DNA from 3 places in the Marinomonas sp. 63XJN7_7_ISO-PGPR-S23-202 genome. Region 2 is predicted to be linked to each of the others. Evidence: predicted binding sites of a transcription regulator. Region 2 holds the regulator's gene; each other region holds the start of a gene.

Region 1 (5,033 bases), 2.4 Mb from region 2:
TCACAAACATATTCGTAGTTTGATCCGAACACGTGGGAGAAAAAGTCGTATTGCTAGTGTCGCCATGCGTCAAGTGACGTTTGATTTAGTAAGGCCTGCATTAGAAACCGACTTCTTGCCCTATGACCCTTCTTTTACCTTTGAAAAACTATTGAATACAAAGCGAGAGCGTCTGTATGACGCACAAGAACGATTTTTGTTGCTGTGCTACTCCATGACTCAAGGGAAAACAGTAAAAAGCTTAAAGAAGATTCATAGTTCATTAACCACCAAAGATTGGCGGGATAAAGCCAATAAAGGTCAAAGTCTGTTTAAGTATTTCCGTCAAGAGCTTGATGATAATACCCGTGAGTACATTCTCGCTTATAAGGCACAACAAGCGGATAAGACAAAAAAGGGAAATAGAGCAGAAAAAGCTGAAAAAGAAACGGACGAGTCTCAGGAAAACGCATCGACCTCCTTGTCTTCACAACGTCAAGCTAAGACCAGCTTAGCAGAGAAAAAACTGGCACCGACTTCATTTAATGATGAGGTTATCAAAGCGCTAAAGTTGTTTGATGATGGTTACCTTTTACTCAGGGATCAGGCAGACATAGCTAAAACGGGCTCCCCATTAGACATAGATAAACTACGGGCATTTTGTCAGCAATTGATGCAATCTTATACCCGTAACTCTTTTGCTCTGCTTGCTATTCGTCATATAAAAGACGCTTCTACTTACCTAGAGCAACATGCAATGGGGGTAGCGGTATTGGGTATTCATTTTGCCAAAGCCTTAGCATTATCTGAGCCCTATATTGAAGCCATTGCATTGGGTGGTCTACTTTTTGATCTGGGGCGTTTTCGTTTGCCCATGGCCATCAGCCATAAGGCAGGAAAAATGACGGAGGCCGAATTTGACTTGTTTCGAAAACACATCACATTTGGTGAGCAAATGTTTAAGCAGAGTGACAGTATCCCTAAAGTGGCTTACCAAATGTTGATCGATCACCACGAAAGAGTGGATGGTGCGGGGTATCCCCATGGAAAGCAGGATCAAGAAATCTCTGTGTACGGAAAAATAGCTGGCATTATTGATGCTTATGATGCTATGACCTCGGAGCAAGTTCACAAGCAGTCCATGGGACCATTGCGAGCGCGTCAGCAATTAAAAAAAGAGGCAGGACTGGCATTTGATAAATCTCTCTTAGAGGTTTTTCTAAAAAGCATTGGAAAAATACCAGTGGGCTCCTGTATTGTGTTGTCGAATGGTCGCGTAGGTTTTGTATTGACCCTAAATGCTTCTTTGGAGCCTGCTTTAGTTCGTCAGGTGTATAGCCTGACTCATAAGAGTTTCATTGCGGTATCAGATATTGATCTGAGTAAACCCGGCTACTCTCAGGAGAGCACTAAAATCATCAAAGATATTGTGCCTCAGTCTTTGGGAATTCAGTTTATTAACTACCTTTCTTAATGTACTTTCCCTCTATAGACATGCTGCATGCGCCGTATCACGACGACCTGTTGTTGTCATGAGTATTTTTTTGTTTGTAGTAAATTGTAAATAAGATTTAAATAGTCATTTTTTACATACGATCGTGGGGATTCTTGGCGTATTGGCCTTTGTTATCCTCAATGTAAAGGGCTTTCAGAGAAAATAGAAAAAAATAGAAAAAAAGGTTAAAGATTGAAAATAGAGTGTCGATAAAGGGTATATGGAGTTTGATAACACAATTCAAACGAGCATTTGGTAGATCGCGGTGTATGTGAGTGCCAAGTTGATTTTAGAGCGTTATCTCTCTTTTTTATCACTCAGGAGAAAGCAAAATGGCTTTATATGTAAACACAAATACTTCTTCTTTAAATGCTCAGAACCAGCTGATGAAATCGGGTAAAGCATTGGATAAAGCGTACGAGCGCCTATCGTCTGGTAACCGTATAAACAGTGCTGCTGATGATGCTGCTGGTTTGCAAATTAGCGACCGTTTAACTTCCCAGATTAATGGTTTGAACCAGTCAGTACGAAACGCGAATGATGGTATTTCTGTTGCTCAAACAGCTGAAGGTTCTTTGAATGAATCGACCAACATGCTGCAGCGTATGCGTACTCTTTCTATTCAAGCTGCTAACGGTTCAAACACAAACCAAGACCGTAAAGCGATTCAACAAGAGGTTAACCAGTTGTCAACTGAGATTAACCGTGTTGCGTCTGATACTACTTTTGGTGGTCGTAACTTACTTGATGGTACCTATAAAGGTGTGTTCCAAGTCGGTGCGGACTCAAATCAAACGATTAGTTTTGATATGACCAAAGGCGATAATAAAGATTACGCAGACAACGGCGGCTTTACCATGGATGGTTTGTCTTCTGATGCTAAGAAGGAGAATGATTACAAAAAAGCACAAGAGAGCTATGAAGTTCGCTTGCAAGCTTATGACACCCAAAAAGCCCAACAGAAAGCAGCTGACAAAGCCGCGGCAGAGAAAGAAGGTAAAACATATGTTGACCCTGAAATCAAAGCACGTGCTGAGGCTCAAGCTCGTGGCGAAGTATATGTTGATCCAAATGCGCCAAAACCACCTCAAGTGCCAGATAGATCTCGCAACTTTGGTGACCCATCAAAAGGTTTTGCAACGCCTTCAGTGACAAGTATGGCTAATGCCCAGAGTATGATATCTATTATCGATGGTATGGTTCAAGCGATTGACTCTAAACGTGCTGAGTTGGGTGCGGTTCAAAACCGGTTTGGTGCTACTATCAATAACTTGAGTAATATCTCTGAGAATGTATCTTCTGCTCGTGCTCGTATTAAAGATACTGATTATGCTAAAGAAACTGCAGCATTAACCAATGCGCAAATTCTTCAGAAAGCTAGCTCTTCTATTTTAGCTCAAGCAAATCAGCGTCCACAAACAGCGTTGTCATTATTGGGCTAAGATAACTCAACGGCAAAAATAACCTAGTAGTCTATAGTGGCTACTAGGTTGTTTTGCTAATAGAGGGCATATAGTATGTCGATTAATTCAACTGATGCTTCAAACCAGACATTTAGTAGTTTGCAATTTAGGAAGGATCAACGCATGGGCGACGAAGTACGTGCTCATCGTCAATCTGAAGGAGCAACTGTTCAGAACTCTTCTGGAGCAAATGCAACCCATAATAAAAAAGAAGATGGTCAAGGGGCTGCTGATTCTCAGAAAATTCGCCCAGATGATATTGAACAGATGAATAAAAATCTATCGCAACTCAATCTTCGTCTTCAATTTGAAATGTCAGATGATGGTCGTGATAGTATTGTACGAGTCGTCGATCAGTCTACGGGTAATGTTGTACGACAGATACCGACGGAAGAATATCTAAAAATGTCTAAACAAATTCATGACGTTGCTACGCAAGTGAGTGATATTAAAGGTGTTCTTTTTAACGGCCAAGCGTAAGTGTATAGAGATGATGCACCTGCATCAGGGGATTTATTATGGCGGTAGGCTCATTAGGGTCAGGGGTAGATGTTGACTCTCTCGTAAACAAATTGGTGAGCGCTAGGAAAGACGATAAAGTAAAACTCTTCAATCAAAAAATAGAAGGGTATAACGCAAAACTGTCTGCTTTAGGAACCATTAACTCCGCCATCGATAAATTTAGTGCGTCAGTCAACAAGCTTGACAATCAAATGTTGTTTACTGGTCATAATACCCTTATTGATCAGCCTGATAATGCCAAAGTTCTTGATGTCTCAGCAGGTGGCGCTGCGTCCAACGAAAATTATCTAATTGGTGTAGAGCAGCTTGCAAAAGGTAGCCGTACTATTTCTAAACCGGATACCTTCCCTTCGGCCAATGCTGTGTTGGCCGAGTACGGCGGCAAGCTGAAATTTGAAGCCGGAAAGGATTCCTTCACTCTTGATATTAAACCAAAAACAACCCTTTCAGACCTAAGAAGTCAAATTAATAACGCCAAAGATAACTTTGGCGTTTCTGCAAACATTGTTGATGATGGTAAGGGACATACTTTTTTTACCATTGGTTCAGACAAAGCGGGGAAAGGAAATACACTTAAGATAACGGCGACTGACAACCCTCCGCCTAAGAGCAAAGTACCTATTTCTGACTCCTTGAGCAAAACAGATGCTGAAAGCTTTACGCAGCCTGCATTATCAAAAAATATTTTGTCGTTATCTTCTGTGGCTACAGAAGGTGCCAATCATGGTATGTCAGTGCCTGCAGATGGTCATGCGAAAGATGCCATCATTACTATTGATGGCATTAAAGTATTCAAGGATTCTAATACTTTCGATAAAACCGTTCCTGGACTGGTTATTAAACCTTTAGCCGTTTCAAAACCAGTAAGTGTTCAGGTTACATCTGACAAGAAAACAGTCAAAGATTCTCTTAATACCTTTGTCAAGTCCTACAATAGCCTTGAGGCGATTCTAGATAAGAGTAGTGCAAAAGGTTCCGTACTAAATGGCAATAGTATGATAAGAAACCTGCAATCGGGTATGTCTAGTAGTTTGATGACTCGTTATTCTGGGGCGGGTAATTTGGGCTCTGTTTTTGATATAGGTCTTCAATTAGATCGTTCAGGTATGCTAAGTCTCAATGAGAAAAAGTTTGATAAGGCTTTAGAGAGTAATTACTCCGAGCTTCCTAGGTTGTTCACTGGGAAAAATGGTGTGGCTAAAAACATGTCAGCTATGCTTCAGAATTATACGGGAATTCGTGGCGTAGGTCAGACGATGGTCAATTCGCTTCAAGATTCTAAAAACACGACCCAGCAGAACTTAGATACTTTCGAAGAGAGCATGAAAAAGTATGAAAATACTTTACGAGACAGATTTACACGTCTAAATACTCAGTTAGCAAATATGAAGTCCCAAAGTGAGTATTTGGATAATATATTGGCGAAGTAAGCTAAGTCAGTAGTTCCGAGTTTAACAAGCAAGGTTGTATAGAATATGTACGAAAAAAAAGGTATTCATGCCTACAAAAAAGATTCGTTGAAGTCTGATCTTGCATCGGCTGATCCTCACCGTATCATTCAGTTGCTGATGCAA
Region 2 (5,033 bases):
CCCTTAAACAGTCTGCAGAACAGCAGGAAGCAATGGGAAATACACCTATACTGATAGTGTCAGCGCCAATCAGACCAATGCTAGCACGCTTTATGCGCTATGGTATGGTGAATATGTCCGTTTTATCTTACCAAGAAGTGCCAGACCATAAACGAATTACTGTTGTAGGTGTGATTGGTCAATAGTCTGTAGCAATTGTGATCAATTAGTCTCTATATTTATCAAAGTCTTTCGGGTAAGCTATGGATTTGTAAGGCTAAATACACTAAAAGGATTCCATTATACATGCAAATTAGGCGGTTTCGAGCTCCCGACATGCGCCAAGCGATACGGAAAGTCCGTGACGCTGTGGGCCCTGATGCGGTTATTTTATCGAATCAACGCCTCCCTACTGGTGAGATAGAGATTGTCATTGCGTTGGACTATGATGGTTCTTTGCCTTCTAGTATGGTGCAAAAAAAGCCTTCTACATCAACATATAGACCCTCTGAAGAGCGTCAAAAAGAGGCTTATCAAGATCCTTCGGCTGAGTATTTTGAACGTATAGAAAAGGCAAAGCAGCAAACGCCAACAGACACCAGTCCTAAATCATCATCGCCATCATTTAGTATGCCGCCTCTTGAAGAGGATGAAGATGAACCAGTATTGGAAGAAGCGCTTTCTCTAAAACAGAATAAAGAGAGTGTTAACCAACTTCATGCTATGGAGCAGGAGCTACATCGTGTTAAAGAAATGTTGGAGCAACAGCGCCAGCAGTCGACGACGCAACCTAAAGAAAACTCCGTTGAGGCGAAAGCCCGAGAGAAGTTAAAGCGCCTGGGCTTGTCTGATTTGGTGACCTCTCGTCTTTTAGATGATATCGATCTAAAAGGCCGAGAGGATGATTGGAATCGATTGCTTGCTCATCTTGCGGATTATATTCCTGTGCGCTCAAGTTCGGCAGAACTGAAAGGATGCATTGCTTTTATGGGGCCGACAGGGGTAGGAAAAACGACTTCTATTGGTAAAATTGCGGCCCAGCATGTTTTAAAATACGGTTCAGACAGTATTGTGTTGGTGACAACCGATACCTATCGGATTGCCGCTCATGAGCAATTACGTACTTTTGGTCGCATTTTAAATGTTCCGGTAGAAGTCGTGAATGAATACTCTGATTTAAATGAAGTACTTGCTAAATACGCTCATTATTCTTTAGTTTTAGTGGATACTGCGGGGATGAATCCAAGGGATTCTAACCTTGAACGACAATTGCTAATGATCAAAAGAGCACGTTCCAGTTTGAAAAAACTGTTAGTTTTACCTTGTACAAGTCAAAGACAGGTGCTTAAGTCTGTCGTTGACGTGTATTCTCAAGTTCAGCTAGATGGGTGTGTATTAAGTAAATTAGACGAGTCAGCGTCTCTTGGTGAAGCTATTAGCGTGGTTATCGAAGAGGGTTTACCTGTTGTTTACATCGCCGATGGACAAAGAATTCCAGATGATATAGAACCTGCTCGTGCGCACAATTTAATCAGCCGAGCTGTTTATACCGCAGAGCACTACAGCCAGATCTATGGGTCACTAAGATATGGTAGTTAGTAAAATTATGTTATTTGGATGAGCGCGATACGGAACTATGTAGTACAGTTATTCTGTGCATCAGACTCAAATAGTAAAAGGTTGCTGATTTATTTTTATGCAGACCAAAAACGGATACGACACCTATACTAGAAAAGCGACATTATCGATTGATGCCATTGTCGAGCAATACGGCTATTTAGTAAAAAAAATCGCTTATCACTTATTAGCGCGTTTACCCAATACTGTGGACGTAAACGATCTGACGCAAGCCGGAATGATGGGGTTGATAGAGGCCTATAAACGTTTTGAGTCTGATAAGGGCGCCAGTTTTGAAACCTATGCTGGCATCCGGATTCGTGGCTCTATCATGGATGAAATTCGTAAGACCGATTGGGCTCCTCGCTCGGTAAGGCGCAATGGACGAGCGGTAAGTGCTGCCATTAAAGAACTCGAGGCTAAAGCTGGGCGTGATGTTTCCGATATGGAAGTAGCGGCCCATATGAATATCAGTATTGAGGAATACCACGATATCATTCACTCATCGATGACGACACAGCTGTTTAGCTATGAAGAAATGTTGGAGTCGGATGATGGCGGTGTACTAGATACATTCAGTGATGAAGTAAGTTCTACCCCTTACTTTTTGGCTGAAGAAAGTGGGTTTCAAGATCAATTAGCAAATGAAATTGATCAATTACCAGAAAGAGAAAAACTGGTCTTATCTTTATATTATAATGATGAATTGAATTTAAAAGAAATTGGCGCGGTTTTAGGTGTTAGTGAATCGAGGGTCAGTCAAATTCATAGTCAGGCTGCTCTTAGATTAAGAGCTCGATTAAGTGATTGGCGAGATTAAATTATGAATTGTGAAATACTACCTTTGGGTTGTGGAGGTTGCATTGGATAAAAACATGAAGATCCTGATTGTTGATGATTTCTCGACAATGAGACGTATCATCAAAAACTTGTTACGGGATTTGGGATTTACCAATACAGTTGAAGCGGATGATGGAACGACGGCATTACCGATTCTTCAAGCAGGGACAATTGACTTCCTAGTAACCGATTGGAATATGCCCGGCATGACAGGAATTGAATTGCTTCGAGCGGTTAGGGCTGATGATAAACTTAAAAGTATTCCTGTATTGATGGTAACAGCGGAAGCCAAACGTGATCAGATTATTGCTGCGGCTCAAGCCGGGGTAAATGGTTATGTTGTTAAGCCTTTTACTGCCGTCGCACTCAAAGAAAAAATTGAGAAAATATTCGAACGAATAGATGCTGCTAAATAGGGGCTTTTGATGTCAAAGAAACTTGAATCAGGCTTGGGGGATTTTGAATCCCTAGTGAAGGATGGTGCTGTTGATCTTTTGAATCATATTGAAGTCGGTGACTTTAGTAGTGCGATAAAGGTTATTCAAGAGCTTAGCGAGGCTCGACATAATAGTTTCTATAAAGAAGTCGGGACGCTAACAAGAAGTCTCCATGACGCAATTCGCGATTTTCAAGTTGATTCAATGGACTTGGTGGTGGGTGAAGGGCATTCTGAATCTGGTAATACTAAAATTACAGATGCCTCTGATCGGTTGAAATATGTTATTGAATTAACAAGTTCAGCGGCCAATAAGACCATGGATATGGTGGATGGAAGTGTTCCTGTTGCGAGTGAATTACAAAGCCAAGCAAGAGCATTAAGAAAAGATTGGAATCGTTTGATTCAACGTGATTTATCGCCTCAAGAGTTTCGCGAATTGTATAAGCGTATTGATGGGTTTTTAAAGTATGCGGATGACAGTGCGACGACCTTACATTCCAACCTAAATACAATTCTTTTAGAGCAAGGTTATCAAGATTTAACTGGCCAAGTAATTACGAGAGTAAATGATCTAATTCGAGATGTAGAAGAACGCCTTGTGCATCTCGTTGCTGTTGCAGGACGTGTTGATAGTATCTCCGGAATGGAGCATGACGATAGTGAAGCCGAGCACGACGACACTCGTGGTCATGGTCCAGCTATTAATAAACAAAACAACCCAGAAGTACTGAATAGTCAAGACGAAGTAGACGACTTGCTATCAAGTCTTGGTTTCTAAAGGGAGCTGAGGATGAGTTTCGAGGTCGATGAAGAAATTTTACAGGATTTTTTGGTAGAAGCTGGAGAGATCCTGGAACAGCTTTCCGAACAATTAGTAGATCTAGAGCAAAACCCAGACGATAAGCAGTTATTGAATGCTATCTTTAGGGGGTTTCATACCGTTAAAGGGGGAGCGGGTTTTTTACAGTTAACGGCACTGGTCGATTGTTGTCATTATGCGGAAAACGTATTTGATATCTTACGTAATGGCCAGCGGACTATTAATTCCGACTTGATGGATGTGGTTCTGCAGGCTCTTGATGCCGTCAATGAAATGTTTGAAGCCGTTCGTTCTGGTAATGAACCCGAACGTGCTGATCCAGATCTGATTCAGGCTCTTAGTGTGTATGCAAAACCTCCGACGGCTGAAGAATTAGCCGGGGGGAGCGATGCTGCCGATGAAGAGCAAGACGATGAGTTATCTGATGAAAGCATCGCGGCTACTGAAGAAGACGAAGTTGTTGAAGAAGAGCTAATCGATGACTCATCCGAGGCGAGTGGGGCGGAAGAACCTGCAGATATTACCGACGATGAATTTGAGTCTTTGCTTAATGCGCTAGGAGGAGAGGATACCCCAGACAGTAAAGCCGCAGAAGCAGAGGTGAGTTCAGGTGATGCGTCTGATGAAATTACCGAGGATGAATTTGATCAGTTGCTTGATAAACTGCATGGTAATGGTGCGCCGGGTCTTGACATTGACAGTGCCAAGGAGGCTAAAAGTAACGATCATTCCGAAAGTGTATCAGAAGAACCGTCTGCCGAGTCTGATGAAATTACGGAAGACGAGTTTGAAAAATTACTCGACCAATTACACGGTGGAAGTGCGCCTGGTCTAGATAGTACTGATCAAGCTCAGGAAAATAAGGCAACAGAAGCTAGCGCAACAGAAGACGTTGCCCCTTCAGAAGACAAAAAGTCGAACAGCGAACCAAGTGCTTCTAGTGCTGATTCAGATTTGATTACAGAAGATGAGTTTGAGTCTTTACTGGATAGTCTTCATGGTAAGAAGGGGGCACCTAAAGGGGACACTGGAACGGCTAGTGCTAAGAAAGAAGCGCCAGCGAAACCGAAAGTAGCCCCTAAGAAGGCGGAACCCAAAGCGGAGCCTAAGCCTGCTGCTCCTAAAGCGTCTAAGGCAGAAAATACTCCTCCGCCATCGAATCATCATGCAAAAGATAAAGCTGCAGGTGTACCAGTAACACAAGAAGCAACGGTTCGAGTGGATACTAAACGGCTTGACGACATCATGAATATGGTGGGTGAGCTTGTTTTGGTGCGAAATCGTCTGGTACGTCTTGGGTTGCAAAGTGAAGACGAGTCCATGGGTAAGGCGGTTTCT
Region 3 (5,033 bases), 2.4 Mb from region 2:
CAGGCAGAATTTTTTCTTTCAGAATTTTAAACGGATGAGAGTCACGAAACCATAAGGTTTCATTGGTCGTCATCGCGTTAATCACTTCTTCTTTTAATTTTGTACTTCCGGCACGTTCAAGAACATCAACTAACTGCTCTATCTTACTAAAATTTTCTCTTTCTAAGATCTTCCCTAATCGACTTGCCACTAAGTACTGTTTATTATCACTTAATGAAATGCCACATACTTTTTGAAGAAAATCTCGAAACCTTAAATAGCCGTTTGGTGTTATTGCATTCGTACTACTGAGCATTAGAACTCCTAAAACAGCAGCTAAAAGGATCAGACACAGCGTCAAAAATCATCAGAGTCACATCACACTTGCACTCAGTCATCGGATTGAATCTTGACCGTTTCGATCGCTAAGCGTGCTAGCTCATCAGGTTGGAACTTAGCCAAAAAGCCATCCGCTCCGACTTTTTTTACCATGGCCTCATTAAACACACCGCTTAACGATGTATGGAGTAGAATAAACAAATCTTGTAAACGGCTGTCATTACGAATGGCCGTGGTTAGCGTATAACCATCCATCTCAGGCATCTCAATATCAGAGATAACCATCGCAAATTCTTTCGTCACATCCGCGCCATCCGCCACCATACCTTGAAGATAATTCAGAGCTTCACGACCATCATTCAAAACCGTTGTAGCAAAACCCACTTGCTCCATACAGCGCTTAATCTGCTTACGAGCAACAGAGGAGTCATCTACGATCAAAATATGATGCTGCTTCGCATTACTTTGGATACCAGCGTTAATGATACCATCCGTAATATCCTGACGGGTTGGTGCAACCTCAGACAAAATTTGTTCCACATCAATAATTTCAACCATTTCTTTGTCAACCTGACAAACAGCGGTTAAGTAATTGTCATTAGATAAGCCTTTTGGGGGTGGCTGAATATCGCTCCAATTCATATTGACAATACGCTCAACACCGCGCACCAAAAACCCTTGAATACGACGGTTATATTCTGTGATGATGACAAAACATTGGGCAATGTTTTCAATCGGGCTAGCCCCTGTCGCCAGCCCCAGATCTAAAATAGGAATGGTGCCACCACGAATATGAGCCACACCTCGAACAACAGGACTACTGTGGGGCATGGAAGTTAGCTTAGGACACTGCAATACTTCTTTCACTTTAAACACGTTAATGCCATATATTTGCTTGCCATTTAAGCGAAAGAGCAGCAATTCCAGGCGGTTCTCCCCAACAAGTTGGGTACGCTGATTAACGCTATCGAGAACACTGGCCATAAAGCCTCCTATGTGTATTCGTAAATTCAGTATTCACTGAAACTAATTAATATTAAAATATATTCTCAATGATAGAGTGATTTTTGCTATTTTACTAATACCTTATAGTAACTCAATGTACTTAATGCATTAACTAAGAACGTACTCACTACTAAACTAAAGAGAGTAGACCATGCGACTAATAAGGCTAATGTTAGCCTTCTCTTGCCTTCAGGCCAGCACTACGTTTGCTTTGTCAATAGAAGATCAAGTTCAGAACTACATCAATAACGTTGAAATTCCTCGTCTATCAGGAAATTACCCTGATGCGTCGGTGTCCATTACCCTCAACAACAAAATCTCGCTTAGTTACCTGCCAACTTGCAAAGACAAACACATTCAAATAAAAAATCAGCGACCTAGTGCATCCAAACGCACCACCTACTCAATTAGCTGCAACCATCCAATGTGGAAGTCCTACCTCCCCGTCACTCAGAGCATTTTAATCCCTGCTTTTAAAACGCTCGAACCCATTAATAGAGGACAAGCTTTCACCAAACAGAATATTGGCATTGGCAACGTGGATTTAACCAATTTACGAGGTCAAGTATATACCCCCCAAAACCCACCTTATGGTCTTGTTGCTTCCAGAAATTTGCGCATCAACACCTTTATTTCTGATAACGTCACCCAAAAGCCCACCCTTATAAAAAAAGGCCATCAAGTCCTCATTACGGCCCAGAGTGGCAACATCACAGTTAAAATGAACGGTATTGCCCTGCAAAATGGCGTCGAAGGTCAACAAATACGAGTTAAAAATACCAGCTCAGGTAGAATAATATATGCAAAAGTTGTAACGGACAGTGAGGTTCTTGTAAACTACTGACTATTCTTTGGTCTATTTCGGTTTTTTATATCGACTTTTACGCAAAGTTTAACTAAAGTCTTACGAGCAATGGTCGTTAACAGAGACAGATAAATTATTTAAGGCGGTAAACCCCCATGGCAATACACTTTACAGGGTTATCCAATCAAAGCAGCGTCACGAAAAACGAGCGTGCCACGAAAGACGATGCGAATAAACACTCTGTTGATACCTCGTCGAACCCAAGTTCTAATAACTTAATGGCTGCGGATACAGTCAAACTCAGCGGGACGGCAAAAACACTGAAACATCAAGAATCACGCATTAATAGTATGCCTGAAATTGACCAGGAAAAGGTAGATCGTATCAAAAACGACCTAGCCTCTGGCAATTATAAAATAGATACACAGAAGCTTGCTCACAACATGGCTTCTATGGACTCATTGTTCTAGACTATAAGGCATCCTCTTATAGTCTAGCTCGGTCAATTTTATGATCCCTATCGAACCGGTTTTTATCAGAAGTAAAGAAATCCTCACAGAGCTCGTGATGCTTCTAGATAACGAGCGCTCAGCATATGGCCAACTAGACAACCAATCGATTGTTCAAATAGCGGAACAGAAAAGAGCATTGCTCGATGAAATGAGCATGCTGAATGAGCGCCGACTCAATATTTTGATTAAATTTAATATCTTGGACAGAGACAATCCCCTAGAAGACGACTTTAAGACTTGGCTTAAAGAGCAAGACAGCTCTATGGATGATACACGTTTACTGATATCTGAATGTGAAACACTGCTAAGTAAGTGCAAAACCAAAAATCAAACCAACGCCCGCATCCTTCACACCCTACAAAAACGTAACAAGCACCTTTTCGAGTTATTGCAAGGCCACAGTAGTAAAAATAAAGTGTACACAGCAAGAGGCTCAACCCAACCTGTAAGCAGTAAGCACACCTTAGGCCGTGCCTAAACATTACAGCCTATCTACAAAATCATCTATTTAACAATGTGATAAAGTGCACCTAAAAATGGGTAAAAAAGAAACGAAAATGCCCTTTCATAAAGCATATATTGGAAAATATGCACAAAATATAAACAACACTGACTTATATCAAAAAAATATATATTTCTCAAAATATGAGAACAAGATATTTTTTATCGCTAAAATTACTTACAGCTTTCACAAAAATCTTAGTTTTTTTCAACTTCAAAACCCCTGTAAAACCAATGATTAAACAACTATCTAGAATATAGTGGTTTATCCACCACCCTTTCATCTTCATCGTTCAGTCTTGTCTGTCAGCACAAAAAAACATACTTCCTTACATGCTCTTCATCTTCTCTTATAGAATCCATTGGCCTGTATTTTGCTTTGTTTACACAACAACACAATATAGTGATGAAAAAGAGGTAATGTCTATGGTGGCGGAACATCTTACTAACGGCTTTCGTAGTGAATCAGGTATTCATGAAATAACAGCACACAGTCAGATCCTAAGAGAGTGCCATCTCAATTATGAACAACTTTCGACAGGCCAGTTTGAGGGCTCTCTTAAAGAACTTTGGCTGGAAGGCATACAAATTTACGAAGAGAGTCTATCGAGATCCGTTTTTCAGTATGGTGAGTCCAGAAAAAACTCACTAAGCTTTTCAGTATTTAATCAACTCGACAGTGAGGCCCGTTGGCTAGGAAAGCCTATCCAAAAAGATGATGTATCTTGGTGTGGTTTTCAAGAAGAGCTGATGCTACAAACGCCAGAGAACTGTAGCTTACTCGTCGTTAGCGTACCCGAGGAACTCCTCTCTGACTTAACAGACAACCCCTACCCTAAAGTTGGAGCACTCACCAACAAAACTCTTGTTCAAGGTTTCAAGCATGAGTTTAATTCGATCCTCTCTAACATGAGCCAACATTCGTTATTGTTTAATCAACCTGCCGCCATCAAACAATTTAAAAGTGACATGCGAGAATTGGTGATGCTGCTTTTTCAAGCTCAAGAAAAAAGCCCTGAAAAAAGAAATATCTCACGGCAAAAAGCACAGCAAATTGTTTGTCAGGCTAGAAAAATTGTCTTAGAACACCCTGAAACCTCCCTAAACGTCGATGAGCTTTGTAAGATTTCACACACTTCTCGTCGAGCGTTACAAAACTGTTTTTTAAGAGTGACAGGCCAAAGCCCTGCGACTTTTTTAAAAAACATACGGCTCAACGCCGTTAGACGAAGCATGTTAAATGATCCCTATGACAATATTTGCAACATTGCGTCACAATGGGGGTTTTGGCACCTTTCTCAATTTACTTGTGACTACAAACGCCTATTTGGAGAACTACCATCACAAACATTGAGTGCACTTCGCTTCGCTCACAAAACGCATCAATCATCACCTACAGAAAGAAGTAGCCTAACAAACAGTCTCGACAACACCCTCATTTAATTTGTGACACATCCTGAGCCATTTCTTACTCACTAAAATGGACTTTACTACCACATAAAAGTCTTATTTTACGACACTAAAAAAGCGAAACGAGACCACAAAATAAAAATAATATTCTCATTTTATGATAATTATATTCATTTTAAAGAAAAAGTGCCGATTCTTGATAACACACTTTCTCGCCACTAAATAGACTGAATATATCCATCATAATTAGAAATAGGAACACGCAATGGAACATCCTAAATTGAAAAAAGAGAGCCTAGGGCTCTGGTCAGTCGTTTTTTTCGTTATTGCTGCAGCCTCACCTTTGACGGGTGCTGTTGGCGCCCTACCTATTGCTTTTATGGCAGGAAATGGTCCTGGTATTCCTGGCATTTATGTCGTTGCGGGAATTTTACTGATGCTATTTAGCTTTGGTTTTATTGCCATGAGCCGTCACGTTGTCA

What was found. The regulator FliA, encoded in region 2, starts transcription of late flagellar genes. The targets are predictions, from matches to a motif close to CTAAAGTTNNNNNNNNNNCNGCCGATA.
Region 1: the regulator FliA is predicted to act here: its motif matches at 1,660-1,686, upstream of AC0VYG_RS18500 (flagellin).
Region 3: the regulator FliA is predicted to act here: its motif matches at 2,220-2,246, upstream of flgM (flagellar biosynthesis anti-sigma factor FlgM).

Annotation. Positions count from the first base shown of each region.
Region 1 is NZ_CM149677.1:3,984,317-3,989,349, reverse strand. Features, by position in the region: gene AC0VYG_RS18505 (HD-GYP domain-containing protein) at 1-1,453, shown strand, start outside; gene AC0VYG_RS18500 (flagellin) at 1,807-2,916, shown strand; gene AC0VYG_RS18495 (flagellar protein FlaG) at 3,061-3,417, shown strand; gene fliD (flagellar filament capping protein FliD) at 3,456-4,889, shown strand; gene fliS (flagellar export chaperone FliS) at 4,935-5,033, shown strand, end outside.
Region 2 is NZ_CM149677.1:1,162,541-1,167,573, forward strand. Features, by position in the region: gene flhA (flagellar biosynthesis protein FlhA) at 1-185, shown strand, start outside; gene flhF (flagellar biosynthesis protein FlhF) at 286-1,578, shown strand; gene AC0VYG_RS05260 (RNA polymerase sigma factor FliA) at 1,676-2,416, shown strand; gene AC0VYG_RS05265 (chemotaxis response regulator CheY) at 2,472-2,852, shown strand; gene AC0VYG_RS05270 (protein phosphatase CheZ) at 2,862-3,653, shown strand; gene AC0VYG_RS05275 (chemotaxis protein CheA) at 3,666-5,033, shown strand, end outside.
Region 3 is NZ_CM149677.1:4,001,935-4,006,967, forward strand. Features, by position in the region: gene AC0VYG_RS18565 (CheR family methyltransferase) at 1-295, opposite strand, end outside; gene AC0VYG_RS18570 (chemotaxis protein CheV) at 370-1,302, opposite strand; gene flgA (flagellar basal body P-ring formation chaperone FlgA) at 1,475-2,167, shown strand; gene flgM (flagellar biosynthesis anti-sigma factor FlgM) at 2,284-2,598, shown strand; gene AC0VYG_RS18585 (flagella synthesis protein FlgN) at 2,639-3,118, shown strand; gene AC0VYG_RS18590 (helix-turn-helix domain-containing protein) at 3,568-4,584, shown strand; gene AC0VYG_RS18595 (APC family permease) at 4,817-5,033, shown strand, end outside.